4 regions of the Photorhabdus kleinii genome follow, and region 2 is predicted to be linked to each of the others. Evidence: predicted binding sites of a transcription regulator. Region 2 holds the regulator's gene; each other region holds the start of a gene.

Region 1 (5,167 bases), 170 kb from region 2:
GGCGTCAGATCAACTACGCCCATCAGGAACGCCAACGCATAACCTACCAACACGCCAATGAGAATCGGGATGATAGCCAAGAATCCACGGAACATAACTGAACCAAGAACGGTTACCGCCAGTGTTACCAGAGAAATGGTCAATGTTGTTGAATCAACATCGGCACCTTCCGCCGGACGCAAACCCGCCATATCAGCCGCAACACCAGCAAGTTCCAGACCGATAACAGCAACAATCGCCCCCATTGCCGCAGGTGGAAACAGCGCATTAATCCAACTTCGCCCTGCCACCTTAACCATCAGTGAAACCAGACAAAACAGCACGCCACATATAATAAAACCACCCAAGGCTAATTCATATCCCAGAGGCAACAACAATAAGACCGGTGAAATAAAAGCAAAGCTCGATCCCAAATACGCCGGAACCTTTCCTTTGCAAATCACCAGATACAACAATGTACCGATACCATTAAATAGCAGAACTGTCGCCGGGTTGATTTTAAACAAAATCGGCACCAATACCGTCGCACCAAACATAGCAAAAAGATGTTGGAAGCTGAGTGGAATGGTCTGTAAAAAAGGAGGCCGCTCATCTACTCCAATAGTGCGACGGGTCATCTTATTTATCCTCTTAATATTATCGCGTCAAAACCAAAAAAAGCCGACTCAAAAGTCGGCTAACTTATTATTTCGTACCAAATATTTTATCGCCTGCATCCCCCAAGCCAGGCACAATGTATCCCTGTTCATTGAGTCTCTCATCAATAGAAGCTGTATACAGTTCCACATCAGGATGGGCTTTTTCCAGCGCGGCAATACCTTCAGGAGCAGCCACCAAAACTAGCACTTTAATCGACTGGCAGCCTGCTTTTTTCAGTAAATCGATAGTTGCAATCATGGAACCACCGGTTGCCAACATGGGGTCAACCAACAGCGCCATACGTTCATCAATATTGGAAGCCAATTTCTGAAAATAAGGGACAGGTTCTAAGGTTTCTTCATTACGATAAACCCCTACGACGCTGATCCGGGCACTGGGAACATTCTCCAATACACCATCCATCATCCCCAATCCCGCACGCAAAATAGGTACGACAGTTATTTTTTTACCTTTAATCTGCTCAACTACCACCGGACCACACCAGCCATCAATAGTGACTTTTTCTGTTTCTAAATCAGCGGTTGCTTCATAAGTCAGAAGGCTTCCAATTTCTGCGGCCAGTTCACGAAAGCGTTTGGTGCTGATATCATGCGCTCGCATCAGGCCGAGTTTATGTTTAACAAGTGGGTGATTCACCTCAACGATCTTCATGGACCTCTCCTACTGTATGTCATGTCGCCAGCAGACAAAAAAACGGCGAGATTATACCGCCTTTTACCCATAACACCACCACCAATCCGTTGATTTTCATCAAACATAGCCCTAATTACCGAGAACAGAGATCCGAAACAAGAGTCTCGCAAACGTTTGCTTAGACTGTTAGAATTGCTACTATTCTGTCTTAATTTATCAAACGCAACCGCCTTGGGGGCTTCGAGTGACCAACAAAACCTCTCTCAGTTATAAAGATGCCGGTGTCGATATCGACGCCGGTAATGCCTTAGTCAACCGTATTAAAGGTGTTGTAAAACAGACCCGTCGTCCAGAAGTTATGGGCGGTTTAGGTGGGTTTGGCGCTTTATGTGCATTACCACAAAAATACCGCGAGCCAATTCTGGTTTCTGGTACTGATGGTGTCGGCACCAAGTTGCGTCTGGCAATGGATCTCAAACGTCATGACACTATCGGCATTGACTTAGTTGCAATGTGTGTCAATGACCTGGTTGTTCAAGGTGCAGAACCCCTGTTTTTCCTTGATTACTATGCAACCGGGAAACTGGATGTTGATACGGCTGCCAGCGTTATCAGCGGTATCGCAGAAGGCTGTCAATTATCCGGCTGTGCTCTGGTTGGTGGTGAAACCGCAGAAATGCCGGGGATGTACCACGGTGAAGATTATGATGTTGCCGGCTTCTGCGTCGGCGTGGTTGAAAAATCAGAAATCATTGATGGCAGTAAAGTTCAGGCGGGTGATGCCTTGATTGCCCTCGCCGCCAGTGGCCCTCACTCAAACGGCTATTCTCTGATACGCAAAATTCTGGCCGTCAACAACACCGATCCAGAAGCAACAGAGCTTGAAGGTAAATCATTGGCAGATCACCTACTCGCCCCGACAAAAATTTATGTGAAATCCCTTTTATCCTTGATTGAACAGGTTGATATTCACGCTATTGCTCATCTAACCGGTGGCGGTTTCTGGGAAAATATTCCGCGTGTTCTGCCTGAAAATACCCAAGCACAGATTAACGAATCCAGTTGGCAATGGCCGGCCATATTTAACTGGCTGCAACAGACAGGCAATGTCAGCCGTCATGAAATGTACCGTACATTCAACTGTGGTGTTGGAATGGTGATTGCATTACCACCAACAGCCGTTGAACACGCGATTGAATTACTCACTGCTGCCGGTGAAAAAGCCTGGCAAATCGGCACTATCGCGACACTGAAAGAGGGTGAACAACAGGTTATCATTAAATGAAAAATATCGTTGTACTCATCTCTGGCAGCGGCAGCAATCTCCAGGCGGTGATTGACGCCTGCCAGCAGAACAGAATCAATGGGCAGGTTTGCGCGGTATTGAGTAATACCGCAAATGCTTACGGTCTGTTACGCGCTAAACAGGCAGATATTCCCACCCATGTCATTAGCCCGAAAAACTATGTAGATCGTCAGGCTTATGATGAAGCGCTAAAACACGTGATTGATCAGTATCAACCAGACTTGCTGGTCCTCGCGGGTTATATGCGTATTCTGACGCCAGATTTTGTTCAGCACTATCTTGGCCGGCTGTTAAATATTCATCCTTCTCTGTTACCCAAATATCCTGGTCTGCATACTCACCGCAAAGCGATAGCAAATGGAGATACAGAACACGGCACTTCCGTCCATTTTGTAACAGAAGAGTTGGATGGCGGCCCGGTGATCTTGCAAGCTAAAGTTCCTATTTTTGCCGGAGATCAGGAAAATGAGGTTGTTAAACGGGTTCAGACTCAGGAACACAACATCTATCCATTAGTTATCAACTGGTTTATCGAAGGGCGCCTAAATATGGTTAATGGCAAAGCGTATCTGGATGGAAAGATCCTCCCTCCAGAAGGCTATGCCGCAGAATAATCTATTATTAACGACTAATTACAGTGCTGTGGTAACATATCCAGCACTGCGAACTATTATTAATTATACCCTATGGATTTCAAGATGCATCGCGACGGCAAGGGAGAGAATCCCCGGGAGCATAGGTAACTATGTGACTGGGGTGAGCGAGTGCAACCAACAAAGAGGCAACTTGAAAGATGACGGGTATATGCTCCTTTTTTATTAAAAACACTGAGGTGTCAAATGTCTGGTGGTTCTCATACTCCACCTGTTAGGTTACGCCCCCTTGAGCGGGAAGATCTGCCTTTTATCCATCAATTAGATAACAATGCTAGCGTCATGCGTTACTGGTTCGAAGAACCTTATGAAGCTTTCGTTGAACTGTGCGATCTCTATGACAAACATATTCACGACCAGAGCGAGCGCCGGTTTATTATCGCAAGTTCTGACGCCAAAGTGGGTTTGGTTGAATTAGTCGAAATCGACTATATCCACCGCCGGTCAGAATTTCAGATTATTATCGATCCCGCCTATCAGGGCCAAGGCCATGCAACCAAAGCGGCAAAACTGGCAATGGAATATGCATTTTCCGTACTTAATCTGTATAAACTCTACCTGATTGTTGATAAAGAGAATGTTAAAGCCATTCACATCTATAATAAACTAGGTTTCTATACTGAGGGCGAATTAATAGATGAATTCTTTATTAATGGCAGTTACCGCACAGCCATTCGCATGTGCGTTTTCCAACATCAATATTTTGCATCTAAGGAAGATGAAAAAATGAGTCAACAGCTACTGCCGATAAGATAGCGACAAACGACGCCCCGTCGTATTCAAAGTTTCAATACTTTTACCTCAACACCTGGAGTAACAATGTCCCAAGACAGGCTCTATACCGAGAAAGAACTGAGTTGGTTATCATTCAACGAACGTGTGCTTCAAGAAGCAGCGGATAAGAGCAATCCATTAATAGAACGGATGCGGTTCCTTGGTATTTACTCCAATAATCTGGATGAATTTTACAAAGTCCGTTTTGCTGATGTGAAACGGCGAATATTAATCAATGAAGAACGAGGATCAGCCACCAGCGCTCGAAATGTGTTGAAAAAAATTCAAGCTAAAGTGGCTAAAACCGATCAAGAATTTGATGTGCTCTATAATGAATTGCTACTAGAAATAGCTCGCAATCAAATTTTTCTCATCAATGAACGACAAATTTCACCAAATCAACAAATCTGGTTACGTCAATATTTTCGTCAACATCTGCGGCCACACATTACGCCAATTCTGATCAATCCAGAAACCAACCTGGTTGAATTTCTAAAAGATGACTACACTTATCTGGCAGTTGAAATTGTTCACGGCCAGAATATTCAATATGCACTATTGGAAATTCCGTCAGATAAGGTGCCACGTTTTGTTAACTTGCCGCCTGAAATGCCACACCGCCGCAAATCAATGATCCTGCTAGACAATATTATGCGTTATTGTCTTGATGAAATTTTCAAAGGCTTTTTCGATTATGATTCACTGAACGCCTATTCAATGAAAATGACCCGTGATTCTGAATATGATTTAGCAACAGAGATGGAATCAAGCTTGCTCGAACTAATGTCATCCACGCTGAAACAACGGCTGACAGCGGAACCAGTAAGATTCGTTTATCAACGAGAAATGCCAGATGAAATGGTGGGGTTACTGCGTAGCAAACTTGGCTTGTCAAACAATGATTCGGTGATTGCCGGCGGACGCTATCACAATTTTAAAGATTTCATTAAATTCCCCAATGAGGGGAAGAGAAACTTACTCAATAAACCTTTACCGAGATTACGGCACACTTGGTTTGATAATTTCCGTAATGGTTTTGATGCGATTCGTGAACAAGATGTGCTGCTCTATTATCCCTACCACACCTTTGAACATGTGCTGGAATTATTACGTCAGGCTTCTTTCGACCCAAGTGTACTTT
Region 2 (5,167 bases):
AACCGCCTGCGCAGAAAAGCCACAATTTGGCAATTTAGGAGAACCTTTCATATACAATAAAATCGGGTTTTCTTTAATTTGGCGCTCAATCTTCTCTATAGTAGTCGTCATTTTTATTTCCTTTAAACCAACAGTCTGTTGATAACCAACATCGTCACAATATTGCGGAGAATACCATTTTCTCTCACTAATATGTATCCTGATCTCTTCGTATCCTGACACAGATGACATGATTTTCACGGTTATTTATTGTAGAGGTTGTTAAGATGACAGACACAATAGCGGCAGAAAAACAAAGAGCAGATAAAGAGGCTATCTGCCCAATTTCCTTTCAACGTAAAGCCCAATTTTTAAATCATCTAACCCGTTCAAAACATCAGGCAAAGATCAAGCAAAGAGCGGCAAAAATGGCAATCATCACCAACGTGCTGACAGCAGTAAATAAACCAAGCTTCAAATCGGTATTCATAGAGCCTCCTCAGAATAAAAAGTTTATAACGACAAAAACCAGTCTATTGAGATGGTTAATTGCCCTTACATAAGGAAAAGTATAAATAGCGATTACCACACATTTTATAACACTGATTATTGCTTTCACTTTTGAGCCAGATCAGACAAAATCCAGGATTTATCGCTAACTTATTGCTAGTCCTTCTATGTAAAGGGCTAGCAAGCGATTAACAAAGCGTTTTAAATTTAGACCAAAAGGTCAGGAGTCTTTCACCTCATGGCAACGATCAAAGATGTGGCTAAGCACGCTGGCGTCTCAACCACCACCGTATCCCATGTTATTAATAAAACCCGCTTCGTCGCTGAAGATACTAAAGCTGCTGTTTGGACTGCTATTAAGGCACTGAATTATTCACCCAGTGCCGTTGCCCGCAGTCTGAAAGTTAACCACACAAAATCGATCGGATTACTGGCAACGTCCAGTGAAGCCCCCTATTTTGCTGAAGTCATTGAGGCTGTTGAAAACAGTTGTTATAGCAAAGGCTATACGCTGATTTTATGTAACTCACACAATAACATTGATAAACAGAAAGCCTATCTAGCCATGCTGGCACAAAAACGTGTGGATGGACTGCTAATTATGTGTTCAGAATACCCGGAACAGTTGTTGGGAATGTTGGAAGATTATCACAATATTCCAATGGTCGTCATGGATTGGGGACAGGCCAGAAGTGATTTCACCGATACTATTATTGATAATGCATTCCACGGCGGTTATCTAGCTGGTCGTTATCTTATCGAACGTGGTCATCGTGATATTGGCGCGATCCCCGGCCCTCTGGCACGAAATACCGGTGGTGGTCGTCATCAAGGATTCTTAAAGGCGTTAAAAGAAGCCAACATTCCGATCAGAGAAGAATGGGTTATTCAGGGGGATTTTGAACCAGAATCGGGCTATAAAGCCATGCATCAAATCTTGAATCAAAAACAGCGCCCGACTGCGGTTTTCTGCGGCGGAGATGTTATGGCTATGGGGGCGATTTGTGCTGCTGATGAATTAGGATTACGCGTCCCACAGGATATTTCTGTCATCGGTTATGACAATATACGCAACGCTCGTTATTTCTCTCCGGCATTGACCACCATTCATCAACCAAAAGAACGACTGGGGCAGATGGCCTTTTCCATGTTACTGGACAGAATAATCAATAAACGTGAAGATGCACAAACTATTGAAGTACATCCACGTTTGGTTGAGCGACGTTCTGTCGTGGATGGTCCATTTATCGACTATCGTCGTTAATTCGTTTTATTCATCTTGAAGCCATTCAGCATTAAGAGTTTCACTATCGCCAAGATAGTCAAGCAGCCAACTTAATGCTGGAGAATGGCTGTTTTGAACCCATGCCAAACAACATGGACTGTCTGGTAAAGGCTGTTCCAGTTCCAGCACGGTTAGTTTATTCTGCCGAATAAGCGGCATTGCCCTATGCTTAGGCACCATTCCTACACATAACCCTTCGTTTAGACAAGACAGACCGGACTCCCAATCAGGAACCACCAACCGGCGCTGATTATCCAGATTCCAAGTGTCACGCTTCGGTAAATTACGGGATGTATCTTCAAGACACAAACTTGGATAAGGCCGCATTTGATCATCAGATAACGGACCCGGCAACTGGGTTAGCGCATGGTCAGCGCTAACCACACATAACCAGGGCATAAACCCCATATCTCGGAAACTATACCTTTCTCCGACTGGAGCCGCCCGGGTTGCACCAATTGCAACATCAACTTGACTATTCACCAGCGCATCCCACACACCATTAAACACTTCCTGATGAATAAAAAGTTCTATATCAGGAAAATGGTGGTAGAAATCAAGAATAAGCTGGCGACTACGTTCTGGTTTGACAACGAGATCAATAGCAATACTAAATTGCCCTCTCCAGCCGTTTGCAACTTGTTGACACTGGTGACGAGTATCAATCATTTTTTTGATAACAGAGCGAGCTTCTTTGATAAAAATAGCGCCTGCCTCAGTTAATTCTACATCCCGATGACGACGCTCAAACAACGAAACAGCAAGCCACTCTTCCAGTTGTCTTACGGTATAACTGATCGCAGAAGGGACACGGTGAAGCTCCGATGCAGCGGCACTAAAACTGCCTGTTCTGGCAACCGCATCCACAACTTCAAGTGAATATTCTGACCACATAATTTTACCTTTCAATTTTTTTCACAGCACTATGCAAATATTACCATTTCACAAGTAAAAATCACGACATATAGAATATGTGTCAATATTGTTATCTATCCAATCACTGCAAATTATTTCAATCATGACATTCAAAGAGAGTAATCAAATGAAAAACTCAAGTCAGTTCATGTTCTACCTTGCAGGCTTGAGTATGCTAGGTTATCTGGCCATTGATATGTATCTGCCAGCATTCGGCACTATGCAACAAGAATTAGATACATCGGCAGAAGCAATCAGTGCCAGCCTAAGCATCTTTCTTGCAGGTTTCGCCTTCGCTCAACTTTTGTGGGGACCTCTTTCAGATCGCTTTGGCAGAAAGCCGATTATCATCACCGGACTATCCCTGTTTTCTATTGGCTGTCTGGGGATGATGTGGGTAACAGACGCTACCCAACTTTTAGTTTTGCGTTTTATCCAAGCCATAGGTGTTTGTTCAGCCGCAGTCTCATGGCAAGCATTAGTTATTGATCGTTATGAGGCCAATCGTACCAAACGTGTTTTTGCAACGATTATGCCTCTGGTTGCGCTCTCCCCTGCCCTGGCGCCCTTGATGGGAGCTTGGCTGTTACAACATGGCGGCTGGCGCATGATTTTCCTAGTCTTACTGACAATTACATTATTACTGTTGTTTTTTACTCTGTTCTTGCAAGAAAATCGCAAAAACCGTGAAACTCAAGCGCAAACAAATAATGTCTCTTTCCTTACGCTATTAAAATCACCGCTATTTAGTGGCAATGTTCTGATATTTGCATCATGCAGCGCCGGCTTTTTTGCTTGGTTAACAGGCTCACCTTCGATTCTCGGTGAGATGGGATATACCCCAGATGACATCGGTCTGAGTTATATCCCTCAAACACTGGCCTTTATCGTTGGAGGTTATGGATGCCGCAGTATTTTAGCCAAAATAAAAAGTGATATTATTTTCCCTTATCTGTTAATTGGCTATGCTGTCAGTATGATTGTGCTCTATTTAATTGCAAAATTTAGCGAGCCAACTCTATTCACCATTTTGGTACCTTTTTGCTTTATGGCTGCAATGAATGGTGCGTTATACCCAATTGCAGTAGCAAACGCTTTATCCGCTTATCCACAAGACAGTGGGAAAGCTACTGCATTACAAAACACGCTTCAATTAGGGCTCTGTTTTATTGCCAGCCTAATTGTATCAGCATTTATCATCAATCCTCTCATATCCACAACCACTGTCATGGTTTCTACCGTTGTTCCAATGACATTAGGATATTTTATGCAGTGGAAAAAAAACGCTGATCGCCACATTCACATAATTGAACAAAATTCTTGATATTAATCAAATTATTATCTCAATAAAGGCTGCTAATTACCAATTAATCGCAGCCTTTATTTATTAATTGATAAAACAATTTTACGCTTTTATACTCAAGATGTTCCCTATTATAAATAACTTGGAATTTGAGGTTTTCAGGAGCAATGACTGCCCCCATTAAACTCATGGATTAGTCATCTTTAAGGTTTTTTACTTTGATTCTTTGTTATTTTTTGCATTTTGCGTCTTAGCATCCTGCTTTGCTAGCTAAAACGAGCTCCTCAATATTCCATCACCCTAACGTTGGAGAGTATATGAGTTCACCCTGTATTGAAAACCCGAAAACAGCCATTAACTCCTGGCAGAGAATTACCAATGAGATGCTAGAAGAAACCGGTATTCAAATTAATGGTCACAATCCTTATGATATCCAGATAAAAAACCCTAATTTCTATAAAAGAGTTTTACAACAAGGTTCGATGGGATTAGGTGAAAGTTATATGGATGGCTGGTGGGATTGTGAGCGGTTGGATATTTTCTTTTATCGCGTTTTACTCGCTGGATTAGAAAATAAAATGCCTAATAATTTCAAAGACACGCTGAGAATCGCAATAACCCGCTTACGTAATCTGCAAACGCCAAAACGGTCATGGATTGTCGGTCATCAACATTATGATTTAGGAAATGATCTTTTTACCCGTATGCTTGACCCTTATATGCAATATTCCTGCGGATACTGGAAACAAGCTAAAACACTGGAACAAGCTCAGCTTGATAAGTTGAAACTCATCTGCGAGAAATTAGCACTCTCTCCAGGTATGACTCTGCTGGATATTGGCTGTGGTTGGGGTGGGCTATCGGCTTATGCGGCTAAAAATTATGGTGTTTCCGTAACAGGTATCACTGTTTCAGCCGAACAACAGAAATATGCACAGAAACAATGTAAGAATCTAGATGTAAAGATCATTTTGAAAGACTATCGGGATTTACATGAACAGTTCGACAAAATTGTTTCTGTCGGTATGTTTGAACACGTTGGACCTAAAAATTATGCAACTTACTTCGACGTTGTTCAAAGAAACCTAAAACCTGATGGCTTATTCCTGCTACATACTATTGGTTCCAACAAAGCTAAAGTCAGTGCTGACCCGTGGATCAGCAAATATATTTTT
Region 3 (5,167 bases), on a different contig from region 2:
TGCAAGAGGCGTTGATGTCACTGATGCAGATGGCGAAAACCAGTGCTGCTTTAGCAAAAATGCAAGAACGTGGTTTGCCTTATATCTCTATCATGACCGATCCGACAATGGGCGGTGTTTCAGCAAGTCTGGCGATGTTGGGTGATATCAATATTGCTGAACCAAAAGCATTGATTGGTTTTGCCGGACCACGAGTTATTGAGCAGACCGTTCGTGAAAAATTACCGTCCGGTTTCCAGCGTAGTGAGTTTTTGCTGGAAAAGGGAGCGATTGACATGATTGTTCGTCGCCCTGAAATGCGTGACACACTTGCCAGTTTACTTTCTAAACTAACCCATCAGTCGCAGCCAGGTATTAAGCCAATTGTTGCTGAATTAGTGGCAGAACCCGCTGATGTTGAGGTGGATATTCAAATAAGTACCAATAAAGAAGATGTCTGACACTTTACAAATTCCTCAAACCACGTCGCCATTGATGACGTGGCTTTCCTACCTTGGGAACCTGCATACTACGGCCATTGATATGGGGCTTGAGCGTGTGGGGAAACTTGCCCGAACTTTGGCGTTGGTTAATCCTGCACCTAAGGTGATAACCGTATCCGGTACTAATGGTAAAGGTACTACCTGTTGCACGATAGAATCTATTCTGTTGGCGGCTGGGCTGAGAGTGGGTGTTTACAGCTCTCCGCATCTTGTACGTTATACCGAAAGAGTTCGTATTCAGGGTAAAGAATTACCTGAACAGGAATTCTGTCGTGTATTTGCGGATATTGAATCTCGTCGCGGTGATATTTCGCTGACTTATTTTGAATATGGCACATTAACGGCTTTGCAACTGTTTAAACAAGCTTGTCTGGATGTGGTCATCTTAGAAGTAGGCTTAGGTGGGCGACTGGATGCGACAAATGTTGTGGACGCCGATATTGCCGCTATTACCAGTATTGCAATTGATCATATTGATTGGTTGGGTGCTGATCGCGAACATATTGGTCGTGAGAAAGCAGGGGTTTTCCGTAAAGATCGCTTTGCCGTGGTTGGTGAGCAGGATATGCCATCTTCTATTGCGGAAGTTGCGGGTGAATTAGGTGCTGAGTTGTTCCGTTGTGGCATTGATTGGCGTTTCTCTCAACAGGATAAAAACTGGCACTGGCAATCTGATGATAGGCTGTTTAGCAACCTACCTTTGCCAAATGTTCCTCTGATGAATGCCGCAACGGCGATGGGTGTTATTTGTTGCCTGTTACGACAAGATGATAAAGTCAGTCGAGCTATTAATGAGAGTGCAATCCATCAAGGGTTGCAGAATGCGCAGTTACCTGGGCGTTTCCAGATAGTTCGTGAAAATCCATTGTTGATCTTGGATGTGGCTCATAATCCCCATGCAGCGGCTTATCTGGTACAGAAATTGGCCCAGTTGCCCCGTCAGCCGGGCAGTAGAATCCTTGGTGTAGTGGGTATGCTAGGTGATAAAGATATTGCCGGTACACTGACTTGCCTGTCACAGCAAATAAATGAGTGGTATTGCGCTCCATTGACTGAACAGCGTGGTGCAGATGCACAGACACTGGCTCAGCATCTTGGACAGCCACAGGTATTTACTGATGTGGAAAGTGCTTGGCATCAGGCGATGGCTGATGCTGATGAGCAAGATATTGTTGTCGTTTGTGGCTCATTCCACACGGTAGCGCATGTTATGGAGGCTCTGGACAGGGAGAAAGGAAGTGGCAAGTAAATTTCAGAATCGTTTGGTTGGTACAATTGTATTGGTAGCATTGGGTGTCATTGTGCTGCCTGCGTTGTTAGACGGCAACAAGAAATATAACGAAGATAAATTTGCATCAATTCCCTTGGTTCCAAAGCCAGGGGATGAGCAAGAAATTGACTCTATACCTCCTCTTAATCCACCAATATTATCAGTGCCTCTGGAAGATGAGACAGAGGCATTGCAGCCAGAAACACTGGAGCAGCCGGAAATACCATTGGTTACCAATCCTCAACCTGCGCCGATAGTCCCTCCTGCTGTTCAGCCAGAAGTGAAGCCTCAACCACAGATTAAGCTTGAACCAAAACCAGATACTAAGCCGCCGGCACCGGCGCTTAAACCTAAACCAGACATTAAGTCAGAGCCGAAACCTGAAGTTAAACCGGTTGAAACAGCCCCGCAAGGGCAGGCTTATATCGTACAACTGGGTGCTTTGAAAAATGCCGGAAAGGTAGATGAAATCGTTGCCAGACTACGTTTGTCTGGTTATCAGGTTTATACGGTTCCTTCATCTCCGGTTCAGGGGCAATTAACGAGAATATATGTCGGTCCGAACGCTTCTAAGCAACAACTTGACTCGGCATTATCAGAATTGAAAAGTTTGACTGGATTACAAGGGCAGGTAAGGAGTTACAGGCCGTAATAAAAGTGGGTGATGCCTATGTGACAAATAGGACAACTATCATGAAGAAGTAAATATTAAGTGACTGCGGCGATGATGATTATTCAAATTCGTCGCCTTAATTATTTTCAGTAGGATAGGAAATCTGCTACGCAAACGTTTTCGTTTTCTGTTAGAATGCACCTGAAACGGATGCCGAGGTGTCTATTTTGGAATTAAAACATGGTTTGGATTGATTACGTTATTATCGCCATTATTGGCTTCTCGGCATTAGTTAGCCTGATTCGTGGGTTTATTCGTGAGGCATTATCACTGGTCACCTGGGGATGTGCTTTCTTTGTGGCAAGCCATTTTTATACTTACTTAGCGGTCTATTTCACCCGTTTTGAAGATGAATTGGTACGTAACGGGATTGCTATTGCGTTGCTGTTTATTGCTACTTTGATTGTCGGTTCCGTGGTGAACTATGTGATAGGTTCTCTTGTGCAACGGACTGGATTGTCAGGTACTGATCGAGTACTAGGGGTCTGCTTTGGGGCATTGCGTGGTGTGCTGATTGTCGCTGCTATTCTGTTTTTTCTGGATACATTTACACCATTGGCTCGAAGTGAGGATTGGAAACAGTCACAATTGATCCCACAGTTCAGTCATATCATAAGGTGGTTCTTTGACTACCTGCAAAATGCGTCAAGTTTCTTGCCGGAGAAATATACCTCTCCGTTTGGCTGATGAGGAAGAACTACATGTGCGGTATTGTTGGTATCGTCGGTTTTACACCGGTTAACCAGTCGATTTATGATGCGTTGACGGTGCTTCAGCACCGTGGGCAAGATGCTGCGGGCATTGCCACTATTGATGGTAACAATGGGTTTCGTTTACGCAAAGCCAATGGCTTAGTGAGAGACGTATTTGAAGCCCGGCATATGCTGCGTTTACAGGGAACGATTGGGATTGGTCATGTTCGCTACCCGACAGCGGGCAGTTCCAGTGCATCGGAAGCTCAACCGTTTTATGTGAACTCTCCATTTGGTATTACATTGACACACAATGGTAATTTGACGAATGCTCATGAGTTGAAGAAAAAGTTATTTGAGAATGCCCGTCGCCATGTGAATACCACGTCAGATTCTGAGATTTTGCTTAATGTTTTTGCTAGTGAACTGGATTGTTTCCAGCATTATCCATTGGAGCCTGACAATATTTTTGCGGCAGTAGCGGCAATGCATAAACAGGTGAGTGGTGCTTATGCCTGCATTGCGATGATTATTGGTCATGGGTTAGTTGCTTTCCGTGATCCGCATGGTATTCGTCCGTTGGTTTTAGGTAAGCGTACTTTGGATGATGGCCGTAATGAGTATATGGTCGCTTCTGAAAGCGTTGCATTGGATACGCTAGGCTTTGAATTCCTGCGGGATGTTGCATCAGGTGAAGCGATTTATATTACTGAACAAGGTCAGTTATTTACTCGTCAATGTGCTGAAAATCCTTCTCTGACCCCCTGTTTATTTGAATTTGTCTATTTGGCTCGCCCAGATTCCTTTATTGATAAAATTTCGGTTTATAACGCCCGCATACGGATGGGGCATAAGCTAGGGGCGAAAATTGCCCGCGAATGGGAAGACTTACATATTGATGTGGTTATTCCAATCCCCGAAACATCTTGCGATGTTGCGCTAGAAATTGCGCGCATACTCGGTAAACCCTATCGTCAGGGATTTGTGAAAAACCGTTATGTTGGTCGGACATTTATCATGCCTGGGCAACAGGAACGCCGGAAATCAGTCCGCCGTAAACTGAATGCTAATCGAGCAGAATTCCGTGATAAAAATGTGCTATTGGTAGATGACTCTATTGTGCGTGGTACAACGTCAGAACAGATTGTTGATATGGCTCGTGAAGCCGGCGCGAAGAAAGTTTATCTTGCTTCGGCAGCACCGGAAGTACGTTTCCCGAATGTTTATGGCATTGATATGCCCAATGCAAATGAACTGATTGCTCATGGGCGTGAAGTGGATGAAATTCGCCAACTTATTGGTGTAGATGCATTGATATTTCAGGATTTAACCGATCTGATCGACGCTGTTCGTGAAGAAAACCCGGATGTTGATGGGTTTGAGAGTTCAGTATTCAATGGCGTTTATGTTACCAAAGACGTTGACCAGACTTATCTCTATTATCTGGAGAATCTGCGTAAAGACGATGAAGTAAAACTGAATAATCAGAATGAAATTGAAAATCTGGATATCTATAATGAAGGTTGATGACTTTCGGGTTTAAATAGTTGTTCAGTGTTTGTATGAGGAAAGAATGAAAAGATTAATAGTAGGGCTTACAGGAGCAAGTGGGGCCATTTATGGTATAAGGCTACTGCAAGTTTTACAACCAGTTGAAGGGGTAGAAACACATCTGGTTATCAGTCATTCTGCTCGCCAGACACTGGCACTTGAAACAGATTATAGTTTACGGGATGTGCAGGCGCTGGCTGATGTTGTATATGACAACAGAGATATCGCTGCTGTCATCTCTTCAGGTTCATTCAAAACTTCGGGCATGGTAATTCTACCATGCTCAATGAAAACCCTTTCAGGTATTGTCCACAGTTATACTGATGGATTAGTAACCAGAGCGGCAGATGTTGTATTGAAAGAAAGTCGTAAGTTAGTGCTTGGGGTGAGGGAAACGCCATTGCATTTGGGGCATCTCAGGCTGATGACTCAAGCGGCAGAAATTGGCGCGGTGATTATGCCGCCTGTGCCTGCATTTTATCATCAGCCTCAACAGATT
Region 4 (5,167 bases), on a different contig from region 2:
GATCAGCCATTCCACCGGAACCAACATATTATTCATCATTGCCGAGAGGTTCCGGTATCTACGGCGGGAAAACCAATACCACCAGCCAGATACGAGTAAACATATAAAATCAGTTATCAACCTGACAGGCGAAATATCCACCGATCAGGCTGAACACGGCGACTCACAAGATTATCGTGACAACTCACAAATTATAGGATATCAATGCTCTTTCTGTACCAATAGAGCTTCCAGTAAATCCAAATCATGTAGCAAGGTTTGAAGTGTCTCATTACTTATTTTTCTGGTCGCACGCAGATGATACAACTCACCACGCTCTGCCCTTAATGCGGTCAGACGAAAACGACGTTCCAAATCTTCCACTAGCAGGCTATGTTCTATCTCATCCTGCCCTACAGTACGGCGACGCAAATAACCAATTACTCTGGAAGCAACTTCAGTAATCACCTCAGCATCCAGTTGCTCTTCGGGACTAGCAGAAAGACGCTCTTCCATCTTATTCATACTGACAATCGCCACTTCCGCCATAGCTGCCCGCGCCATTCGGACCTCACTGATATCTGCCTCCTTATCGGAAGTTTGCATTCCCCGTAACAGGAATGGCAAAGAGAGAACGCCAATTAACAACGAGAACAGAATGACTCCCGCAGCAATAAAGATAAGCTGATAACGGGCCGGGAATGGCGTACCATCCGCCAGAAACAGAGGAACAGACAGTGCGCCAGCAAGTGTGATTGCTCCACGAACGCCGGCAAAAGATGCCAGCCATAATTCACGAGTGGTATAAGTCGCAAAATTCAGTGGATTTTTTTTCATAAAAAATTTGCTGATATTCTTCATCAGCCATAACCAGCAGAAACGCAGTAATAAAAGGGCTCCATAAATCACTGCAACTGCGGCGAACAGCATCCAAGTTTCAACGGTTGGATCAATTTCTGCCTGTATAACGGAAGTTTGCCAGATCCCCGGTAATTGCAGGCCCAACATGACAAACACCAAGCCGTTAAATACGAACGCCAGCATTGACCAGACACTATCAGCACGCAAACGCATTGCCAACGGAGCATTACGGATGACCCCAGATTTACTGATCGTCATACCCGCGGCAACCGCAGCAAGGATACCGGAAACGCCAATATGTTCTGCAATCAGATAAGAAGCAAACGGCAGCAGCAACATGAAAACAATTTGGGTTGCTGGATCGCCACCGCTCCAACGGTTCATTAAACGCAGGGATTTACTGTACAGCCAGGTTACTGCAATACCGGATAACAAACCGCCAATAGCAACCTTGAAGAATTCTATGGTCATGCCAGTAACAGAAAATGCCATCGTTCCCATCGCTATCGCTACAGCGAACTTTAAGGCTACCAGGCCTGAAGCATCGTTCATTAACGCTTCCCCTTCCATCACATTCATCATGCGCTTAGGCATACGCCTTTTTCCAACAATGGATGATAAAGCCACCGCATCTGTTGGCGATAACACAGCAGCAAGGGCAAAAGCAGCAATTAACGGAATACCTGGCATCAGCCAGTAAATCAGATAACCAATACCGACAACAGTAACCAGCACCAATACCAGCATCAGTATGAAAATTTCCCGTCCATACTGGAAAAACTCTCTGGTCGGCATTTTCCAGCCATCAACGAATAACAAAGGAGGAATTAGCAGAACGAGAAATAGCTCAGGATTAAAAGTAACATGTAAGCCAAAGTGCGGCCAAGCCAGCAATGCTCCCATAGCAATTTGCATTAACGGCAGAGGTATGCGGAACGGAATCACTTTAGTCAGAACGCCAGAAACTGAAACCACCAAAATCAAGATCAGAATAGTAAAGAATATTTCCATGTTGCCCTTACAATTTGCCTAAGAACCGTTGGTATACAGATTGAAACTCTTTTTCTTCCCGTTAACACAAAACAGTGAGAATAAATCTTAATACTAAAATAACTGAATCAATCGAAAAAGGTAGATACACGCGGAGCCGTATCCGAAAGAATTACAGGAATATTGTAAACTAATCAGATAAATACAGGGGAAATAATTGAGAATTTAAAAGTAATCGCAAGAATTGGCAAAGTGCGCAGGGGTGAACACCCATTACGCACTTTTTAATCAATCAAATAGCCCAATCACCAGCATAAAATGCTACTAAAGCGATCGTAATTACCACGGTACCGATATTCAATTGGCGCCATTCACCGGAACAGATACGACCAACAACCAGCGAACTGAAACCCAACATAATACCGGTTACAATATTGCAGGTCAGAACAATAAAGACCGCGCAAAGCATACCGGACATCGCCCCAACAAAATCATCGAAATCCAGCTTTCTGACATTACTCAGCATCAACAAACCAACATACATCAACGCCGGCGCGGTGGCATACGCCGGTACAAGATAGGAAAGTGGAGAAAAGAACAAAATTAACAGGAACAGGATACCGACAACTGTTGCGGTTAAACCTGTTTTACCGCCGGCTGCGGTACCCGCGGCTGATTCGATATATACCGCAGCCGGAGAAGCACCGATAGCGCCGGCAAAAATACTACTAACAGAATCGGCAGTCAGCGCTTTACTGCCATTAATAATCTGTCCGCCTTTATCCAACAGGTTCCCTTGCCCTGCTACCGCACGGATGGTACCGGTCGCATCAAACACCGCAGTCATGACTAACGCCAACACACTGGGTAACACAATCGGCTGCAAAGCCCCCATAATATCCATACTAAAAATCAAGGACAGGCCATCATCTCCCAGACTCGGTATCTTAAAGAACCCTTGATATTTCACCGCCGGATCAAAAATCAGCCCAATAACTGAAATCACCACGATCACTAACAGCACACCACCGGGAACTTTCAATTTTTCCAGACCAAAAATAACAGCCAGCCCAAGCAGAGTCATCATAACCGGAAAAGAGGTGAACGCCCCCAAAGCAACAGGCAAACCTTCCAGAGGGTTCTTAATGACCAAACCAACACCGTTTGACGCAATCAGTAACAAAAACAGCCCAATACCAATCCCTGCACCATGCGCAATACCCATTGGTATATTGCGTAAAATCCAAGAACGAATACCGGTAACAGAAATCACCGTAAACAAGCATCCCATCAAAAATACCGCACCGAGTGCAACCGGAATAGTGATTTGCTGTCCTAAAACCAAACTAAAAGCGGTAAATGCAGTCAACGAAATTGCACAACCAATTGCCATTGGCAAGTTAACCCACAGCCCCATTAACAAAGAACCAAAACCGGCAACTAAACAAGTCGCAATAAAGACAGCAGTATGGGGAAACCCTGCCTGCCCTAACATTCCCGGTACAACGATGACTGAATAAACCATCGCCAAGAAAGTTGTGATCCCTGCCAGAATTTCACGGCGTACCGTTGTGCCACGTTCAGTCAATTTAAAATACTTGTCCAGTTTGCATTTAACTGGTGCCTGAGTGCCAAACATGTCGTTCCCCTGCATTATGTTCATGGTACTTCTTCCACTTCCTCATCAAACGAAAACGATCACCTTGCTTAATAACACAACAACATTGCCCCAATCGGTTCAATAAATCACAAAAGCAATCGTTTGGCTTTTAGAATAGAAAGCAGTGAGAAAATTTGAGGCGAAAGATTATCCAGTGATCATCGTGTCGAAATCAATAGCTAACAGTATTATTTAGCTAAGTATCACAAGAATGACTTCTGGAGATTAAACCTTTTACGATAATTAATCGCAATGTTTCAATCTTAGGATTCCACTTACTAACGACTTGATAATAAATAAGATTCACTCAATGCTGACTGCTATTCACAGCCAGCTTTTACGCCTGTACAACTACCAACTGAATACTTCAGCTTTTATCACCTTGCGGGTTAAACCGATCCATGGTTGAAACCAGAAACAGTGCTGCAATGATGACAAGCAGAACAGGTAAACCTGATGGCGTCACTGAACTCGCTATACCGGCAAGCAGTGGTCCAAACAAACTCCCAATTCCCCACAACATAGCCGCCGCGGCATTAGCCACTATCAGATCATTTCCTGAAAAATACTGACCGATTTGGACCAATGCAATGGTGTAGATAGCCCCCGCAGTTGCCCCTAAAACAATCAACAAAGGCCAGATAAGATACTGATATGTCATGACAAACGGCAATAATGCACTTGCTCCGAGCGTTGCTACACCACAAATCTGGTATAGGCGCATACGATTCATATGATCCGCCAGCCAACCAAACGGAAGCTGCATCACTGCATCACCAGCAAGAATGACACTTATCATCAGTGCAGCTACCGCTTCGGTATACCCATAACTCATCCCGTAGATGGGAAACATAGAAAGAATGGTCCCGTCGAAAAAGGAAAAAAATAGCACACCACCACAGATCGCCGGTGCAATCTTCACAAATTGAACAATAGAGAAATTGGATTGCTTACTGTGTTGCGGCAACTTATCGCCTTTCTTCTGATCTACCATGACAAAGAGCACCAGTGAAAAGATATGGATCAGAGTACAAATCAGTATCGGCGTTTTATCTGCGATACCATAAAAAGCAATGATAGAAGGGCCAAGCAACTGACTGACAGTAAAAACTGTTGTATAAACAGCCAGTACCCTGCCTCGTTTATTCTCTTCAGAGAGTTCATTAATCCAGGTTTCACCTAGACAGATCATTAACCCGTTAGCAACACCAGTAACTAGCCGCAGAGGAAAAAGCAACTCCATCGGCAACGACCCCAAAAGTGGGAGCAAACTGCCAGCAGAAACCCCTGTTGCAATCATCATGACGTGTTTCTTACCTACCAGAGCTACAATTTTCTGGACGACCGGAGCACTCAAAAGCACTCCCAATGCCGGAGCCGCAGAAATTAAACCAATGTACAACTCATCAATACCTTGGCTATTCAAGCGTAACGCTATCATTGGGATAGTCAAACCAATGACAATGCCAATAACAGCGACACTCGTGGTAATAGTAAAAATGGCAAAAAAATTATTATTTCTATAATCACGACTGTTCATTTTATTTATATCTATCCAACAAAAACAAAGAGAATAAATATGAAATGAACTGAAAACAACAAATTAATAATATTATATTGAATGCGTTAATTCCTATTGGTTATTATTTCAAACAGTAAATATATAACGATATATCA

Evidence for each region. Region 2 encodes PurR, which represses purine synthesis genes. Its sites were predicted from a motif close to CANGCAAACGTTTGCNTG; they were not measured.
Region 1: the regulator PurR is predicted to act here: its motif matches at 1,457-1,474, upstream of purM (phosphoribosylformylglycinamidine cyclo-ligase).
Region 3: the regulator PurR is predicted to act here: its motif matches at 2,533-2,550, upstream of cvpA (colicin V production protein).
Region 4: the regulator PurR is predicted to act here: its motif matches at 3,582-3,599, upstream of LG003_RS17090 (NCS2 family permease).

The regions. Positions count from the first base shown of each region.
Region 1 is NZ_JAJAFY010000001.1:65,969-71,135, reverse strand. It holds gene uraA (uracil permease) at 1-617, opposite strand, end outside; gene upp (uracil phosphoribosyltransferase) at 685-1,311, opposite strand; gene purM (phosphoribosylformylglycinamidine cyclo-ligase) at 1,538-2,578, shown strand; gene purN (phosphoribosylglycinamide formyltransferase) at 2,575-3,213, shown strand; gene speG (spermidine N1-acetyltransferase) at 3,439-4,008, shown strand; gene ppk1 (polyphosphate kinase 1) at 4,072-5,167, shown strand, end outside.
Region 2 is NZ_JAJAFY010000001.1:233,104-238,270, reverse strand. It holds gene LG003_RS01090 (Grx4 family monothiol glutaredoxin) at 1-111, opposite strand, end outside; gene LG003_RS01085 (hypothetical protein) at 267-542, shown strand; gene purR (HTH-type transcriptional repressor PurR) at 728-1,753, shown strand; gene punR (DNA-binding transcriptional activator PunR) at 1,760-2,668, opposite strand; gene punC (purine nucleoside transporter PunC) at 2,817-4,013, shown strand; gene cfa (cyclopropane fatty acyl phospholipid synthase) at 4,310-5,167, shown strand, end outside.
Region 3 is NZ_JAJAFY010000018.1:15,765-20,931, forward strand. It holds gene accD (acetyl-CoA carboxylase, carboxyltransferase subunit beta) at 1-440, shown strand, start outside; gene folC (bifunctional tetrahydrofolate synthase/dihydrofolate synthase) at 433-1,731, shown strand; gene dedD (cell division protein DedD) at 1,721-2,404, shown strand; gene cvpA (colicin V production protein) at 2,606-3,112, shown strand; gene purF (amidophosphoribosyltransferase) at 3,127-4,644, shown strand; gene LG003_RS10935 (UbiX family flavin prenyltransferase) at 4,691-5,167, shown strand, end outside.
Region 4 is NZ_JAJAFY010000041.1:9,549-14,715, reverse strand. It holds gene metR (HTH-type transcriptional regulator MetR) at 1-2, shown strand, start outside; gene LG003_RS17095 (Na+/H+ antiporter) at 202-1,851, opposite strand; gene LG003_RS17090 (NCS2 family permease) at 2,123-3,469, opposite strand; gene LG003_RS17085 (MFS transporter) at 3,858-5,030, opposite strand; gene LG003_RS17080 (sulfite exporter TauE/SafE family protein) at 5,139-5,167, opposite strand, start outside.